4 regions of the Pseudarthrobacter sp. 05T312 genome follow, and region 1 is predicted to be linked to each of the others. Evidence: riboswitches for the same ligand, from Rfam matches in the RefSeq annotation. Region 1 holds a riboswitch; each other region holds the start of a gene.

Region 1 (3,635 bases):
CCACCGCCGAGGAGAAACGGTCCGCGCGGCGGCTGCGGCTCCAGGAGCCTTCGTGGGAAGCGCCGCTGCACATTGTTCCGGGCGTCCCCACCCTGGTGCTCACCGGAGGGTGGGAGCCGCTTTATGAGGAAATTGCCGGGTACCTCCGGGAAACCGGTGCCCTGCACCGCGTTGCCGCGGGAGGGCACCGGCCCCAGGACTCCCTGGACGGGGACCGGGCCATCCGCCAGTTCATCAGTGGGGTCAGCAGGAGCCAGCCCGCCCGGGCGTCCTAGCCTTCGGCGGGGACCCGCAGCTCCGGCAGGTACACCTTGCCGCCGGCTGCCAGGAACTCCTCGCTCTTCTCCCGCATGCCGGAGGCCATGTCCGCCAGCGCAGCCTGCGCCTCCGCGGACCCGTATTCGTCCCGGATGTCCTGGCTGATCCGCATGGAGCAGAACTTCGGACCACACATGGAACAAAAGTGCGCCGTCTTGGCCGGTTCGGCCGGCAGCGTCTCATCGTGGAACGACTCCGCGGTCACGGGGTCCAAGGACAGCGCGAACTGGTCACGCCAGCGGAACTCGAACCTTGCCTTGGACAGGGCATCATCGCGCTCATGCGCCCCGGGGTGGCCCTTGGCCAGGTCTGCGGCGTGCGCTGCGATCTTGTAGGTGATCACCCCCGTTTTCACGTCGTCCTTGTTGGGCAGGCCCAGGTGTTCCTTCGGCGTGACGTAGCAAAGCATGGCAGTGCCGTACCGGGCGATTTCGGTGGCGCCAATGGCCGAGGTGATGTGGTCATACCCCGGCGCCACATCCGTCACCAGGGGCCCCAGGGTATAGAAGGGCGCACCCTTGCACAGTTCCTGCTGCCGCTCCACGTTCTCGCGGACCAGGTGGAAGGGAACGTGGCCTGGCCCTTCCACCATCACCTGCACGTCGTATTCCCAGGCCCGCTGCGTCAGTTCGGCGAGGGTGTCCAGTTCGGCGAACTGGGCGGCGTCGTTGGCGTCCGCCGTGGAGCCGGGGCGGAGGCCGTCGCCCAGCGAGAAGGCGACGTCGTATTTGGCGAAGATTTCGCAGAGCTCATCGAAGTGCGTGTACAGGAAGTTCTCCTGGTGGTGGGCCAGGCACCAGCCGGCCATGATCGAGCCGCCGCGCGAGACGATGCCGGTCACCCGGTTGGCCGTCAGCGGGACATACCGCAGCAGCACGCCGGCGTGGATGGTCATGTAGTCCACGCCCTGCTCGCACTGTTCGATCACGGTGTCGCGGAAGATCTCCCAAGTGAGGGCGTTGGCCTCGCCGTTGACCTTTTCCAGCGCCTGGTAGATCGGCACCGTCCCGATCGGCACGGGGGAGTTGCGGAGGATCCACTCCCGCGTGGTGTGGATGTCGTCGCCGGTGGAGAGGTCCATGACGGTGTCGGCGCCCCACTGGGTGGCCCACTGCAGCTTGTCCACTTCCTCGGCGATTGAACTCGTCACGGCGGAGTTGCCGATGTTCGCGTTGATCTTCACCAGGAAGGCCTTGCCGATGATCATGGGTTCGGATTCCGGATGGTTGATGTTGTTGGGAATGATGGCGCGGCCGGCAGCCACTTCGCTGCGCACCAACTCCACATCGCAGTTTTCGCGCAGGGCCACGAACCGCATTTCCTGCGTGACGATTCCCTGCCGGGCATAGTGCATCTGCGTCACCGTCCGGCCGTCGACGGCGCGGCGGGGCACCGGCTGCGCACCTTTCCACTCCGCGGAGGCGGCGCCGCGGCGCACGGCCGAGCGGCCGTCGTCGAGCAGGTTGCGCTCCCGGCCGCCGTAGGGCTCGGTGTCAGCCCGTGCCGCGATCCACTCGGAGCGGAAGGGCTGCAGGCCGCGGACGGGGTCGCTGCCGGGTCCGGCGGTCCGGTAGGTCCGGAAGGGTGCGTTCGGCTGGCCGTTGGGGGACGGCTCAAGGGCAATTTCGGTCACCGGTACCCGGATCCCGGACGCCTCATCCGCAACGTAGGCGAGTGAATGCGACTTCAGCGACTGGGTTACCGGCGGCACTGAAGCGTCGCCGGGCTCCCCGTCGGACGGTTGGAGGGCAGGGTTCAACTGGGTGTTTTGCGTACTCAAGGGAATACTCACTTCCTTCGCCGGCATTACCCGGACAGGTTCAACGGTCGCAGGCTGCGTCAGCCCGATCTCAGCCCCTGCAAGGGCACCCGTGTGGTCAGGAACGAAGCTACCACAGGCACCTGGAGCGCCCTTGTCATAATTCCGGTGCTAGCCTGACCGGGCATCGAAAGGAGCCCCATGGCAGACATCATCCACTTCCGAGGCCCCGTCCTCACTGCACCGGACAGGGTGCGGCACGGGCTCTGGTCCGTGGACGGCAGGCTTACGTTCAGCAGGCCGGCGGCTGCTCCGGACCGGATTTTGGACGGCTGGGTGCTCCCGGGCTTCGTGGACGCGCACTGCCACATTGGGCTGGGTGCCGCTGGTCCGGTCGAACCCGCGGCCGCCAGGGACCAGGCGCGCGCGGACCTCAACGCCGGAACCTTGCTGGTCCGGGACGCGGGTTCGCCGGCAGATACCCGCTGGATGCAGGGCGGCAGGGACTTCCCGGTGTTGATCCGGGCCGGGCGCCATATCGCCCGGACGCGCCGCTACCTGCGGGGGTTCGCCGAGGAAGTGGAGCCCGGGGGCCTCGTGGAGGCCGTCCGCAAGCAGGCGCGCGACGGCGACGGCTGGGTCAAGCTCGTGGGGGACTGGATTGACCGCGGCGCAGGCGACTTGTCGCCGTCGTTTCCTGCCGACGTCGTACGCGATGCCGTCCGGGCCGCACACGACGAAGGGGCCCGGGTGACAGCGCACTGCTTCGCCGAAGACACCCTGGACCAGGTGCTGGACGCAGGCATTGACTGCGTCGAGCACGCTACCGGGCTGCTGCCCCGCCACGTGCCCCGGTTCGTGGAGCAAGGTGTACCGATCGTGCCCACGCTCATCAATATCGCCACCTTCCCCGACATTGCTGCGCAGGCGGAGCCCAAGTTCCCGCGGTATGCCGCCCACATGCGCGCCCTCTGGGAACGCAGGATGGAGCGGGTGGCGGAAGCCCATGCCGCGGGGGTCCGCATTTTTGCCGGTACCGACGCCGGCAGCGTGATCCGGCACGGCAGGATCACGGACGAAATCCTGGCCCTGCACGGCGCCGGCCTGCCCATGGACGCGGCCCTCGACTCCGCCTGCTGGGCAGCACGAACGTGGCTGGGAGCGGACGGAGTGGAGGAAGGGGCCCGCGCCGACGTCGTCGTGTGCCGGGAAGACCCGCGGGCGGCGCGGGAGACCATTACGGCCCTGGAGCACGTGGTGCTGGGCGGGCGGATCATTCGCTGACAAACGGCTCACCGGGACTTGGAATAAATTGAAGCTTCAAGTAATTTTAAAGTGTGACAGGCCGCCAACGGGACGGCCGCCAATGCAAGGAGCCTTCAATGACCGCATCAGCCAGCAGCCAGGATCTTCTTCCTGCCGACCTCGCCATGGGCACCGTGATGCTCAAGGTGGGCGACATGAAGGTCATGACCGACTACTACCAGCGCGCACTGGGCCTTGAGGTGGTCGCCGAGCAGGATGGCGGGCTCTACCTTGGCCGCCTCGGCAGGCCGTT
Region 2 (3,635 bases), on a different contig from region 1:
GGGTCGCGGGCACATACCCGGGCACCCACACGCCGGCCGCGGCCAGCATGGTCCGCGCCTCACCGAGCACGCGGTCCGGGGGCCCGTCCAGGAGCACCGCAGGATCGCTGGCGGAGCCGGGCTGCAGGACAATGATCCGATCCACCATGTCCTTCCACACGGATACCCGGTGCTCCACCACCACCAGCGTGGCGCCGGTTTTGTCCAGGGAGCGGGCCACTGCGTTGCGGACCTCCAGCACGCCGTCCGGGTCCAGGTTGGCGGTGGGCTCGTCCAGCAGGATCAGGCCGGGGCGCATCGCCAGGATGCCGGCGAGCGCCAGGCGCTGCTTTTGGCCGCCGGACAGGGCCGACGTCGGGTGGTCCAGCGGGAGGTGGGAGAGTCCGACGTCGGCAAGCGCCGCGTGCACGCGCGGCCAGATCGCGTCGCGGGGCACGGCGAGGTTTTCGGCGCCGAAGGCGACGTCGTCCCCCACCCGGGAAAGGACCACCTGCGTTTCGGGGTCCTGCTGCATCAGCCCGGCGCGGCCGCGCCGGGCACGGGGCGCGGCTCCGTCCACCAGGAGCGAACCGGACTCGTCGGCGTCGCCTGCCTCGCCGTCGTCGTTGATGTCTCCCAGGACGCCGGCCAGCGCATGCAGCAGCGTGGACTTCCCGGCGCCGGAGGGCCCGAGCAGGAGCACCCGCTCCCCCGGGGCGATGTCCAGGTCAAGGCCGTGGACGGCGGGTTTGGGCCGGCCGGCATGCCGCCAGCCCCAGCCACGGGCGGTGACGGCGGCGGGGCGGACCGCGCCGGAGTCCTGGGAGGGTGCCATCAGGAGAAGACGGGCTCCGTTGCGGCCTTGCGGGACGCGAAGGAGCTCAGCACGCCGGTGCGTGCCAGGCCTCGGGTGGCCAGCCAGGCCAGGGCGCCCGCCAGGATGGCCCCGGAAATGGTGGTGAGGACGATGTAGGCCAGCTTGTCGGCGCCCGAGTAGGCGATGTTCCAGCCCCACGGTGCGAACGAATCATTCAGGCCGCAGAAGAATCCGGCCGCGGCGCCGGCCAGCAGCGATACGGGCAGGTTAAACTTCCGGTACACGAAGATTGCGAAGATGATTTCCGCGCCCAGCCCCTGGATGAAACCGGAGAAAAGGACCGAGGCGCCGTACTGGGAACCCATCAGCAGCTCGCCGGTGGCTGCGACGGTCTCGCAGAACAGGGCGGCCCCGGGCTTGCGGATGATGAGCATCCCCAGCACGCCGGGAATCATCCAGCCGCCGGCGAGCAGGCCGGTCAGGGGCGGGTAGGCGGCGTTCATGGGGGCGGACAGGGCGGCGGCACCCTGGTCCCAGGCCCAGAAAATGACGCCGCCCGCGATGGCCACCAGCGCGGCGACGACGATGTCCACGACGCGCCAGGACTTGCTGGTGGTCTTCTTGATTGCTGCAGTACTCATGTGATCCTCCTGGGAAACAGGAGGGGAAAGTGGACCCGGCCGGCGGCCTGTGGCCGTGGAACCGCGACACTTTGAGAACTCGACTCCCTTGCGCCGGTACTAACCGGATCAGGTTCGAGGGTCTGCGGCTGTCCGCACTCTCAGCGCCCACCTGCGGTGCCCGGCTAATGCCAGGTTGCCCGACGGCGGCGCTCCCCTGTCGTTTTTAGTGTTGCTTTTCGTGTGGGTAACGCTTGTTGTTGTGCCCTGTTGGGCGTGGTCAAGTTTACACCTGGCAGGGCTGGATTGCGGGCTGCGGGCGCCAATCCCCCGGATATGACCGGCTAGGCTGGGGGCAGTCCGTTTTCCGCCCGCAAGGAGTACCTGGAATGAACCTTCTCATCAAACTGCTCGGGACAGCCGTGAGCCTCGGCGCAGGCCTCGCCGGCACCAAGCTGGTCAATGCCATCTGGGAAAAGACCACCGGACAGAAGCCGCCCACCGGCAAGCACGAGGACGTACCCACCAGCCTGCGTTCCGCGCTGACCTTTGCGCTGATCTCGGCGTCGGTCAGTGCCATCATCCAGGTCCTGGCCAACCGCGGAACCCAGCGCGCCATCACCCGCTTCGCGAAGACCCAGGACATCGTCTAGCGTCCTGCCCTTGGCGTTACCGGCCGTCGTCGGGGCTGTCCTTCCGGGCAGTCTCGGCGGCGGCTTTTTGCACCACGGCTTCGAGTTCATCGGCGGTGAGCAGTTCCCGGTGCAGGTGCTTGGTGCGGTAGCCGGCACGGCCCACCATGTGGGCGGACACAGGCACCGTGAGCAACTGGAAGATCCACGCCACCACCAGGACCGGCCACACCCACCACGTCCGCATCTGCAGCCCGATGGCCGCCAGCAGCAGGAAGAGGCCCAGGACCTGGGGCTTCGTGGCGGCGTGCATGCGGCTCAGGAGGTCCGGGAACCGCAGCAGGCCTATCGAGGCACCCAGGGACATGAGGGCGCCCACCACCATGAACACGGCGGAGACGAGGTCGATCCAGGCGTCGGGGCCGGAGAAGTCAGGATTCATTGGGTTTGACCCTCCTGTCGGCCACGAACCTGGCCACGGTCACGGACCCAATGAACCCGATGATGGAGATGGCCACCACCAGCATCAGGTTGTTCAGGTGCCGGTTCACTGCCATATCGATGCACAGCGCCCCGGCCAGGATGGCGAGCAGCACATCCGCAGCCAGCACCCGGTCCAGCAGCGACGGGCCACGGGCGATACGGATAATGGCACCGGCGGCCGCCAGCGAAAAAATGACGGCTGTGACAGCCAGGACAACGTGCATCATGCGCTGGCCTCCATACGGACCTCTTCGAGTTCATCCGCGGTGCCCATGATGCGGATCAGGCCCGCTTCAATGGAACGGACCTCGTTCCGGAGGCCCTCCACGTCCTTCTCGGAGGTGATGTTGAGTGCGTGCAGGTACAGGGTGGACGTGGAACGGTCCACCTCAACCACCAGGGAGCCCGGGATCAGGGAAATCACGTGTCCCGTGGCAGTGACGATCAGGTCCTGGTGGCTGCGCAGCTTGACCGCGACCACGGCATTGGTCACCTTGGGGCCGCGGACCGCTGCCAGGTACAGGACCTGGGCGCTGGCCACCACCACCTTGCCCACGAAGGCCAGCGCAAAAGGCACGGCGTAGAGGATATTGAACCGGCCACTGAGTTCCACCGGCGGGAGGTAGAAGAGCCGGGCCACGCCAACGGCCAGCAGGGCCCCGAAGAGGAGGTTGCCGGGGCTGAAATCCTGCCAGAGGGCGCCCCACACAACCACCAGCCAGACCAGGAGCGGCAGTTCCTGGCGCAGCGAAATGCGTTTGCGGCTCATCGTCCTCCTCCCACGGCGGTGGCGGCGGGAACGGCGGTAGCCTCACCCAGCACCGCCTGGATGTACGGCGTCCGGTCAAGCATGTCCCGGGCTGCCCGGTCGGAAAGAGCGAACAATGGTCCGGCGAAGACGGTCAGGGCGACACCGAGCACCACGAGGCCGGCCGTGGAACCCACCATGGTCCGCGGCAGGAGGGTCACGGTGTTGTTCACCTTGGCTCCCGGACCGGAAACCCTCGCGGCAGGAGGGGCAAGGAGCACAGGGTCCGGGTGCTCGGCGTCCTCCGGCTTCCGCCAGAACGCGCGGTTCCACACCCTGGCGATGGCCAGCAGCGT
Region 3 (3,635 bases), on a different contig from region 1:
GGACCACGCAGGTCCTGGAGGATTTCAGCCGTAACAGTTACCTTGGCCAGGTCAGCGGCGGCGGAGGTGACCTTGTCACCATCAACCAGGAGCAGTGCGGGCAGCTCGATGGTGCTGCCGGCTCCACCGGCGACGCGGTTCAGGGTAACGAAGTCTCCAACGGAAACCTTCTCTTGGCGGCCGCCTGCGCGGACAATCGCGTACACCACTTGGGAACTCACTTCTCTCGACGTTTATTACAAAATTTGCGTGCGGAACCGACTCAAAAAAGTCAGGGTTCCCGCTGTGCCTCAACGCCGTGGGGTCATAACCCAAGTGTTGGCGTAAGCACCGAAGATCTAGAATACGCTAAATCCATCTACGGCCGCAAATGAGGCTGGTTCCGGCGGCCCGGGTGTGGTAGTAACCACACTCCGGCAGGCAGCACCGCAACCATGAACTCCATCATAGCGGCGGTGCTGCCCGCAGGAGTCAGGAATGGAGCCTCGGCGCGTCGAAGAATTCCACTTCCAGGCGGCAGGACTGCTTGAACGCGGTCACCATGGCCTCCCGCTCGGCGTCCGAGGCCTTCCGGCCAGCTGCGTCCACGATGGCGATGGCGCGGCGCGTTGCTTCGGCAAATCCTTCGTCGGCATACGTCCGCAGCCAGGCCGCGTAGGCGTGCCCCTCCGGCTCCAAGGAGGCAACAAACTGGCCGTGCAGCTTTTCGCCCACCTCGGCGTAGAGCCAGAAGCAGGGAAGGACGGCGGCGGCCAGGACGGCGTAGCTGCCCGACGCCGACGCTGCGGTGAGGTGGTCCACGTAGGCCTTGGTGACGGGGCCGAGGCCGTTCTGGGCGGGCCGGGTGCTGAGCCAGGAACGGTGCAGTTCCGACTCCACCTCCAGGCACTGCTGCGAGGACCCGGCCCAGAACAGCTGTTCCGCTTCCGAGGGAGCCAGGGCGCTGGCGCGGGCCAACACCCGGGAGTATCCGTTCAGGTACAGGGCATCCTGGGCCAGGTAGTAGGCGAAGTCCTTCTCGGGAAGGTCCCCGGCGGCCAGGCCGTGAATGAAGTCCAGGGCGTAGATGTCCGCGAGGTCCTGTTGGGCTTCTGCCCAGAGCCGTGCAGCGAAGCCGCCTTCCGCGGGGGCAGGCCGCACATGGTGGAAGTGGTGCACCGGCCCGTTTCCCTGGCCCACCTCGAGCTGCTCCGAGTTTTCAAGGGCGCCTGCCAGCCATGGCTTGACCGTCCGGAGGGATGCCTCCCAGTCGCCCAAGCGAGCCTGGACGGTGGCCATCGCGGAAGACAGGGAACAGCCGGTGCCGTGGCTGTTGCGGGTGTTGATGCGGTTTCCCGGCACCTCCACCACTTCCTGTGCGAGGAGGCCAGCCGTATTGACCAGCGCATCCGGGCAGTCCGCACCCGCCAGGTGACCGCCCTTGACCAGGATGGTGGCGCCGGTGGCGTCCGCCAGGTGCCGCCCCTGCTCCAGCGCGGCCGCCCAGCTGTCGGCAGGGTCCGCACCCACCAGCATGGCAAGCTCCGGCAGGTTGGGAGTGATGAGGTTGGCCAGGGGCAGCAGGTCCCGGAGCGCGGCCTCGGCGGACTCCTCCAGCAGCCTGTCGCCGCTGGTGGCCACCATGACCGGGTCCAGGACCACGACGGCGGGACGGACCTTCTCCAGCCAGTGCCGGACGGTGCGGATCACGGCCTCGTCCCCCAGCATGCCGATCTTGACGGCGTCGATCGAGATGTCATCGCTGACCGCGTCCAGCTGCTGGGCGAGGAAAGCCACGGGAGGAACGTGGACGGACTGCACGCCGCGGGTGTTCTGTGCCGTCAGGGCGGTAATGGCAGCCATGCCGTATCCGCCGTGGGCGGCAATGCTTTTCAGGTCGGCCTGGATGCCTGCGCCCCCGGACGGGTCGGAGCCGGCGATGGACAGGACCCGCGGGACGTCCCGGCCGGTGGGCAGCCCGGTGCGGACGGAGGAGGCAGCTGGCAGGGGCATGGAAAGGGTCGAAGACAAGAGACATCCCTTCGCCGGTACTAGCCGGACAGGTTCAACGGGTCTGGATCTCAGCCGGCCTGCTGCGCGGCACCCCGTGTCGGTTCCTACCCTAGCCCGTGCGCCGCAGCCGGGGAAAAGGGTGACAACGGCCGCCGCAGAATAGACCGCCCCGGAACAGCAGGAATCCCCGCCCCGCACGGTCCACCCGGAAATCCCGGTGGACCGATGCGCAGGACGGGGATTCCTGGCTGGACGCTCCTGTGGCTAGAGTTCCGAGGCAGGCACCCCGACGCCGAGGATGATGGGTTCCTCGGCCGCCTTGCGCGGTTCCGGCTGGTCCTTCGCCGGTTCGGGGGCCTTGGCTGCGTGCGAGTGCCCACCGGCATCAGCCTGGACGTTTTCATGGTGCTGGACAGCGGTCTCGTTGGCGGAACCCTGGGCACGGCTGGCGGCCCGGTGGCGCCGGGGCCGGCGTTGCCGGGACTGCTCCAGCGTGTGGTCCGAATAGTCCTTTTCAGGCGACGCCTCAGGAGCGGCACCGGCGCGGCCTTCTGCCGTCCCGCCGTCGGCCTGCCCTTCCGGCGCGACCTCTCCTGCTGCCTGCACGGCCTCTGCCTGCCTGGCAGGGGCGTTCTCCACGGGGGAAGCCGGCTGGCCCAGGTGGGCGAATGCTTCCGCAAGCCGGTCCAGCGTCAGGGCAGGCTTCGGATGCTGTTCCCCGGCGTGCTCCACGAACGGAAGAGGGACTTCCTCGCCGCCGAACGTGAGGACGGCTGCGGGACGTGCCGGGGCATCGGCGTCGTGCGTCTCCTCAACGGGTACCGGCGCAGGCTCCACGGACGGCACCTGCCGGGCTGCCGCCACCTCGTCGTCGTGCAGGTGGGCTGCATGGGCGGCAGCGGCGATGTTTGCGAGGGCAAGCCTGGTGGCCTCCGCCTTGGCGTGCCGCTCGGCGTCGGACGGGTCCGGCTGGACGGTGTGGACATGCACGGCAGGTGCCGGGGCAGCCTCGGGCTGCTGGCCGCCGCGTCCGCGCCGCCGCTTGCGTTCGGTCCGGACACCGGGCTGGCCGTTGTCGTTCCGCTGCGCTTCCGGGCGCGTTTCCGCCCGGGCTTCGGGCCGGTTGTCGGTGCGCTGGACGTGGTGCTCGGCCGCCACGATGTTGGCCCGGCGGTGCTCCACGGGATCGTCATGGGTCACGACGCCCCGGCCGGCGCAGGCCTCGCACTGCTCGCCGAACACTTCGAGCAGGCCGGTGCCCATGCGCTTGCGGGTCATCTGGACCAGGCCGAGTGAGGTCACTTCGGCAACCTGGTGCTTGGTCCGGTCCCGGCCCAGGCACTCCACCAGGCGGCGCAGGACCAGGTCGCGGTTGGATTCGAGCACCATGTCGATGAAGTCGATCACGATGATGCCGCCGATGTCGCGAAGCCGGAGCTGGCGCACCACTTCCTCGGCCGCTTCGAGGTTGTTCTTGGTGACGGTTTCCTCAAGGTTGCCGCCGCTGCCGGTGAACTTGCCCGTGTTGACGTCCACAACGGTCATGGCCTCGGTGCGGTCGATCACCAAGGAGCCGCCGGAGGGCAGGAAGACCTTCCGTTCGAGGGCCTTGTGGATCTGCTCGTCGATGCGCCAGGCCGAGA
Region 4 (3,635 bases), on a different contig from region 1:
CGCCCAGCCGGGAACATCGCCGCCGTTGCTCAGGGCCTCGCAGATGACCAGCACGAACCGGTCCACCAGGCGGCGCAGCGGCGCTGTGGTGTGGGCATAGGCGGCGCCGATGGCGGACTGGATGCCGTCCTCGGGGACGGTGCCATCGAAGGCGGTGTAGGACGCGCCGCGGAACAGCATCCCGGCCGAATGCATGATGGCCAACTGGCGCGGGTCGGTGGGATCGAGCGACCGCAGGTATTCGCCGTAGCTGACCTGCCCGTCCCAAGGCCTGCCGAGCACCTCGGTCTGCAGCCGGAAGTGCCGCAGCGACCGTTCGTCAGGGGCGGGCATGGTGCGCAGGATGCCCACTTTGCCCTCCAGCATGAGCTGCGCGGCGGCCATTCCGGTCATCAACGAAATCTGGGCGTTCCAGTCCTCGACAGGAAGCTGCGGAACGGCGTCGATCCGGTAGCCGCCGTCCGGCAGCTGGACGATTTCCTGCTCGGGCATGTTCAGGCTGGCGCCTTCACGCGCCCGTTCCAGTGCCACCCGCTTCAGTCCCACCTCGCGGAGCAGCCGAAGGACGGGAGGGGCGGTCCCGGCGTCGAGGTCGGCCTGGGCGCCCTTGTAGCTGAGCTTGTCGCGGCTGCGGATCCGCGCCCGCCGGACACCCACGCTCAGCACCGTCGCGTCGCCGTCGAGCGTGAAGTCCCAGACGAAAGCCGAACACTCCTGGCCCGGGAGCAGGCTCCCGGCCCCCTCGCTGATCACCTCCGGATGCAGCGGGATCCGCCCGTCCGGGGCGTAGAACGTCTGGCCGCGGCGCCGGGTTTCGGCGTCCAGCGGGCCACCCGGTGCAACGAATGCAGGGACGTCGGCGATGGCGTACAGGACGCGGTAGCCGTTGCCGTCGGGTTCGATGAAGACTGCCTGGTCCAGGTCCGTGGAGGATGCCGGATCGATGGTGACGAATTCGACGGCGGTCAGGTCGTAGGAAGGCAGCTTCAACGCCGCGACGGCGGCCCGGGCGTCTTCCACAGCGTCGGCAGGGTACGGGCCCGGCAGCTCAAGCTCGGTCCGCAGCAGGCCCAACGCCTCTTCCAGGGCGTTCCTGTGGTCATGGACGTTGGGGGCCAACCGATGATGTGACACAAAATTCAGCGTAGCCCCAAGTCCCGGGATTATGCAGGCTCAGCCGTCCAGCGCGCCGAGGAGCGAGGCTGCGGCTGCTGCGGGGTCGGGGGCCTCTGTGATGGCGCGCACCACCACGATGCGGCGGGCACCGGCCTCCACCACCTCGCGGACGTTTCCGTGGTCGATGCCGCCGATGGCAAACCACGGGACGGGATCCCCGGCCTGCCCGGAGGCGCCGGCGGCGTACTGCACCAGTTCAGGCCCGACGGCGGCCCTGCCGGGTTTGGTGGGTGTGGCCCACACCGGCCCCACGCAGAAATAGTCCAGACCGGACGGGCCGCCGGTTGCCGCGAGGGCCGCGTCGACCTGGCCCGTGGTGTGGCTGGAGAGGCCGATGGCGGCGTTGCCGTTGACCAGGGTGCGCGCCGCAGCCAGCGGAAGGTCCTTTTGGCCGATGTGGAACACCGGTGCCCCGGACAGCACGGCGATATCGGCGCGGTCATTGACGGCCCAGAGTTTCCCGTGCCGCACCGCCGTCTCCTTCAAGGCCGCCAGGAGGTCCAGTTCCTCGGCGGCCTCGATGGTCTTGTCGCGCAGCTGGATGATGTCCACGCCCCCGGCAAACGCGGCGTCCACGAACTCCGCAAAGTCGCCGCGCGCAGCGCGCGCATCGGTGCACAGGTACAGGCGGGCTGCCTTCAGGGCATCGTTGTGGCCCGCGTTGGCAACTTCGGCCGTGCCGGCCGGGATTGCTGGAGCGTGGGGGCCCGGGGGCAGGGAGGAAGCGGACACATTCATGCCTGCAAGCCTAGTTCCTCTAAACTGGGCTGGTACTGCGGGAGCCCGCGGCAGCTGTCACAAAGCGCCGGGCTGAGAGGGCGTCAGAGCCGACCGCTTGACCTGATCCGGTTAATGCCGGCGTAGGGAAGGAACCATATGAGCACCCCCGTTGACCATCGCGCCGGGCCGCCCGGTGCTCCCCGTTCCACGGTCCACGCAGACGTCGCCGTCATCGGCGGCGGGGTGGTGGGCCATGGCATCGCCTGGGAGGCGCAGTGCTCCGGCCGCTCCGTGGCCCTGATCGATGACGCACCCGGAAGCGGCGCAAGCTGGGCCGCCGCAGGGATGCTGGCCCCCGTCAGCGAACTGCACTACCAGGAGGAGGACCTCCTGGAACTGATGCTTGACGCGTCCTCCCGCTGGCCCGGTTTCGCCGCAGGCATCGCAGGAGCCACCGGCGCGGATTCCGGATACCTGACGACGCCGACACTCGCCGTGGGTGCCGACGCCGCGGACCGCCGCGCCCTGATGGACCTCCGCGCCGTACAGCAGGCCAACGGACTTGCCGTGGAACCCCTGACGGTGAGGGAAGCCCGCCAACGCGAGCCGCTCCTCAGCCCCGCCATCGCCTGCGCCCTGGACACTCCCGCGGACCACCAGGTAGATCCGCGCCGCCTGGTGGCTGCCCTGCGGCGGGCCCTCGCCGGCGCCGTCCGCGGGAAGCCTGGCCTGGCCGCGGCAGGGGCGGTGGATGGGTATGCCGTGCCGGACCGGGCTGGCGGACTGCTGTGGGAGGGCGGAAGCGTCGTCGGCACCTCCCTTGCCGGTGGCGGCACCGTCCTGGCAACGGAGACCATTGTGGCCAACGGCCTGCAGGCAGGGGACCTTGGCGGCCTGCCCGGCGGCCTCGACCTGCCCCTGCGCCCGGTACACGGCGACATCCTCCGCCTCGCCGTTCCGCCTCACCTCCAGCCCCTGGTGACGTCCACCGTGCGCGGGCTGGTGCACGGCGTCCCCGTCTACATCGTTCCCCGGCAGGACGGAACCGTGGTCATCGGAGCCACCCAGCGCGAGGACGCCCTGTCCGATGCCGTGAGCGCCGGAGGCGTCTACCAGCTGCTGCGCGATGCCCAGGCGCTGGTTCCCGCCGTCGCCGAACTGGAACTGCTCGAGTGCACCGCCCGGGCCCGGCCCGGAACCCCCGACAATGCACCGCTGCTGGGCCGTGTGCCGGCGGCCGACGGATCCGCCGGCAATCAGGCCGGGCACGTCCCGGGACTCATCATCGCCACCGGGTTCTTCCGGCACGGGGTGCTGCTCACTCCCGCGGCCGCGGCCATCTGCGCCGGGTTGCTGGAGGGGCATGCCGACCCGCGCTGGGCGCCTTTCAGCCCGGAGCGCTTCTCGCGTCCGGCCGCCGCCGGCACAAACCACCACATCAAGGAGACAGCGTGAACATCACCCTGAACGGAAACACCCACACGGTGGCGGACGGCACCTCCATCACCACGCTCGTCAGCCAGGTCACCGGACGCCCGCTGGCACCCAACGGCCAGGCGACGGACGGCGGGAAGCTGGGGGTCGCCGTCGCCCATAATGCCCAGGTGGTGCCGCGGAGCCAATGGTTCGCCACGGCGCTCGCCGAGGGCGACGACATTGAACTTGTCACGGCAGTACAGGGAGGCTGACACCATGACCGAAACCAGCACCATCAACCCGGCCGGGAATCCCGGCGCCGC

Evidence for each region. Region 1 has a riboswitch for thiamine pyrophosphate ahead of thiC (phosphomethylpyrimidine synthase ThiC). Riboswitches for the same ligand answer to the same signal wherever they lie in the genome.
Region 2: it holds a riboswitch for thiamine pyrophosphate, as region 1 does, so the genes downstream of both, AC1DIP_RS05640 (ECF transporter S component) here and thiC (phosphomethylpyrimidine synthase ThiC) in region 1, are expected to answer to the same signal.
Region 3: it holds a riboswitch for thiamine pyrophosphate, as region 1 does, so the genes downstream of both, thiD (bifunctional hydroxymethylpyrimidine kinase/phosphomethylpyrimidine kinase) here and thiC (phosphomethylpyrimidine synthase ThiC) in region 1, are expected to answer to the same signal.
Region 4: it holds a riboswitch for thiamine pyrophosphate, as region 1 does, so the genes downstream of both, AC1DIP_RS03345 (FAD-dependent oxidoreductase) here and thiC (phosphomethylpyrimidine synthase ThiC) in region 1, are expected to answer to the same signal.

Annotation. Positions count from the first base shown of each region.
Region 1 is NZ_JBFTLY010000003.1:207,574-211,208, reverse strand. It holds gene AC1DIP_RS07000 (alpha/beta fold hydrolase) at 1-275, shown strand, start outside; gene thiC (phosphomethylpyrimidine synthase ThiC) at 272-2,098, opposite strand; TPP riboswitch at 2,094-2,201, opposite strand; gene AC1DIP_RS06990 (amidohydrolase family protein) at 2,279-3,361, shown strand; gene AC1DIP_RS06985 (VOC family protein) at 3,460-3,635, shown strand, end outside.
Region 2 is NZ_JBFTLY010000002.1:328,075-331,709, forward strand. It holds gene AC1DIP_RS05635 (ABC transporter ATP-binding protein) at 1-814, opposite strand, end outside; gene AC1DIP_RS05640 (ECF transporter S component) at 814-1,437, opposite strand; TPP riboswitch at 1,505-1,645, opposite strand; gene AC1DIP_RS05645 (DUF4235 domain-containing protein) at 1,806-2,069, shown strand; gene mnhG (monovalent cation/H(+) antiporter subunit G) at 2,086-2,490, opposite strand; gene AC1DIP_RS05655 (MrpF/PhaF family protein) at 2,480-2,758, opposite strand; gene AC1DIP_RS05660 (Na+/H+ antiporter subunit E) at 2,755-3,300, opposite strand; gene AC1DIP_RS05665 (Na+/H+ antiporter subunit D) at 3,297-3,635, opposite strand, start outside.
Region 3 is NZ_JBFTLY010000004.1:221,153-224,787, forward strand. It holds gene rplU (50S ribosomal protein L21) at 1-209, opposite strand, end outside; gene thiD (bifunctional hydroxymethylpyrimidine kinase/phosphomethylpyrimidine kinase) at 472-1,992, opposite strand; TPP riboswitch at 2,000-2,097, opposite strand; gene AC1DIP_RS08755 (Rne/Rng family ribonuclease) at 2,257-3,635, opposite strand, start outside.
Region 4 is NZ_JBFTLY010000001.1:656,500-660,134, forward strand. It holds gene AC1DIP_RS03335 (RNB domain-containing ribonuclease) at 1-1,134, opposite strand, end outside; gene thiE (thiamine phosphate synthase) at 1,174-1,914, opposite strand; TPP riboswitch at 1,942-2,060, shown strand; gene AC1DIP_RS03345 (FAD-dependent oxidoreductase) at 2,053-3,351, shown strand; gene thiS (sulfur carrier protein ThiS) at 3,348-3,584, shown strand; gene AC1DIP_RS03355 (thiazole synthase) at 3,589-3,635, shown strand, end outside.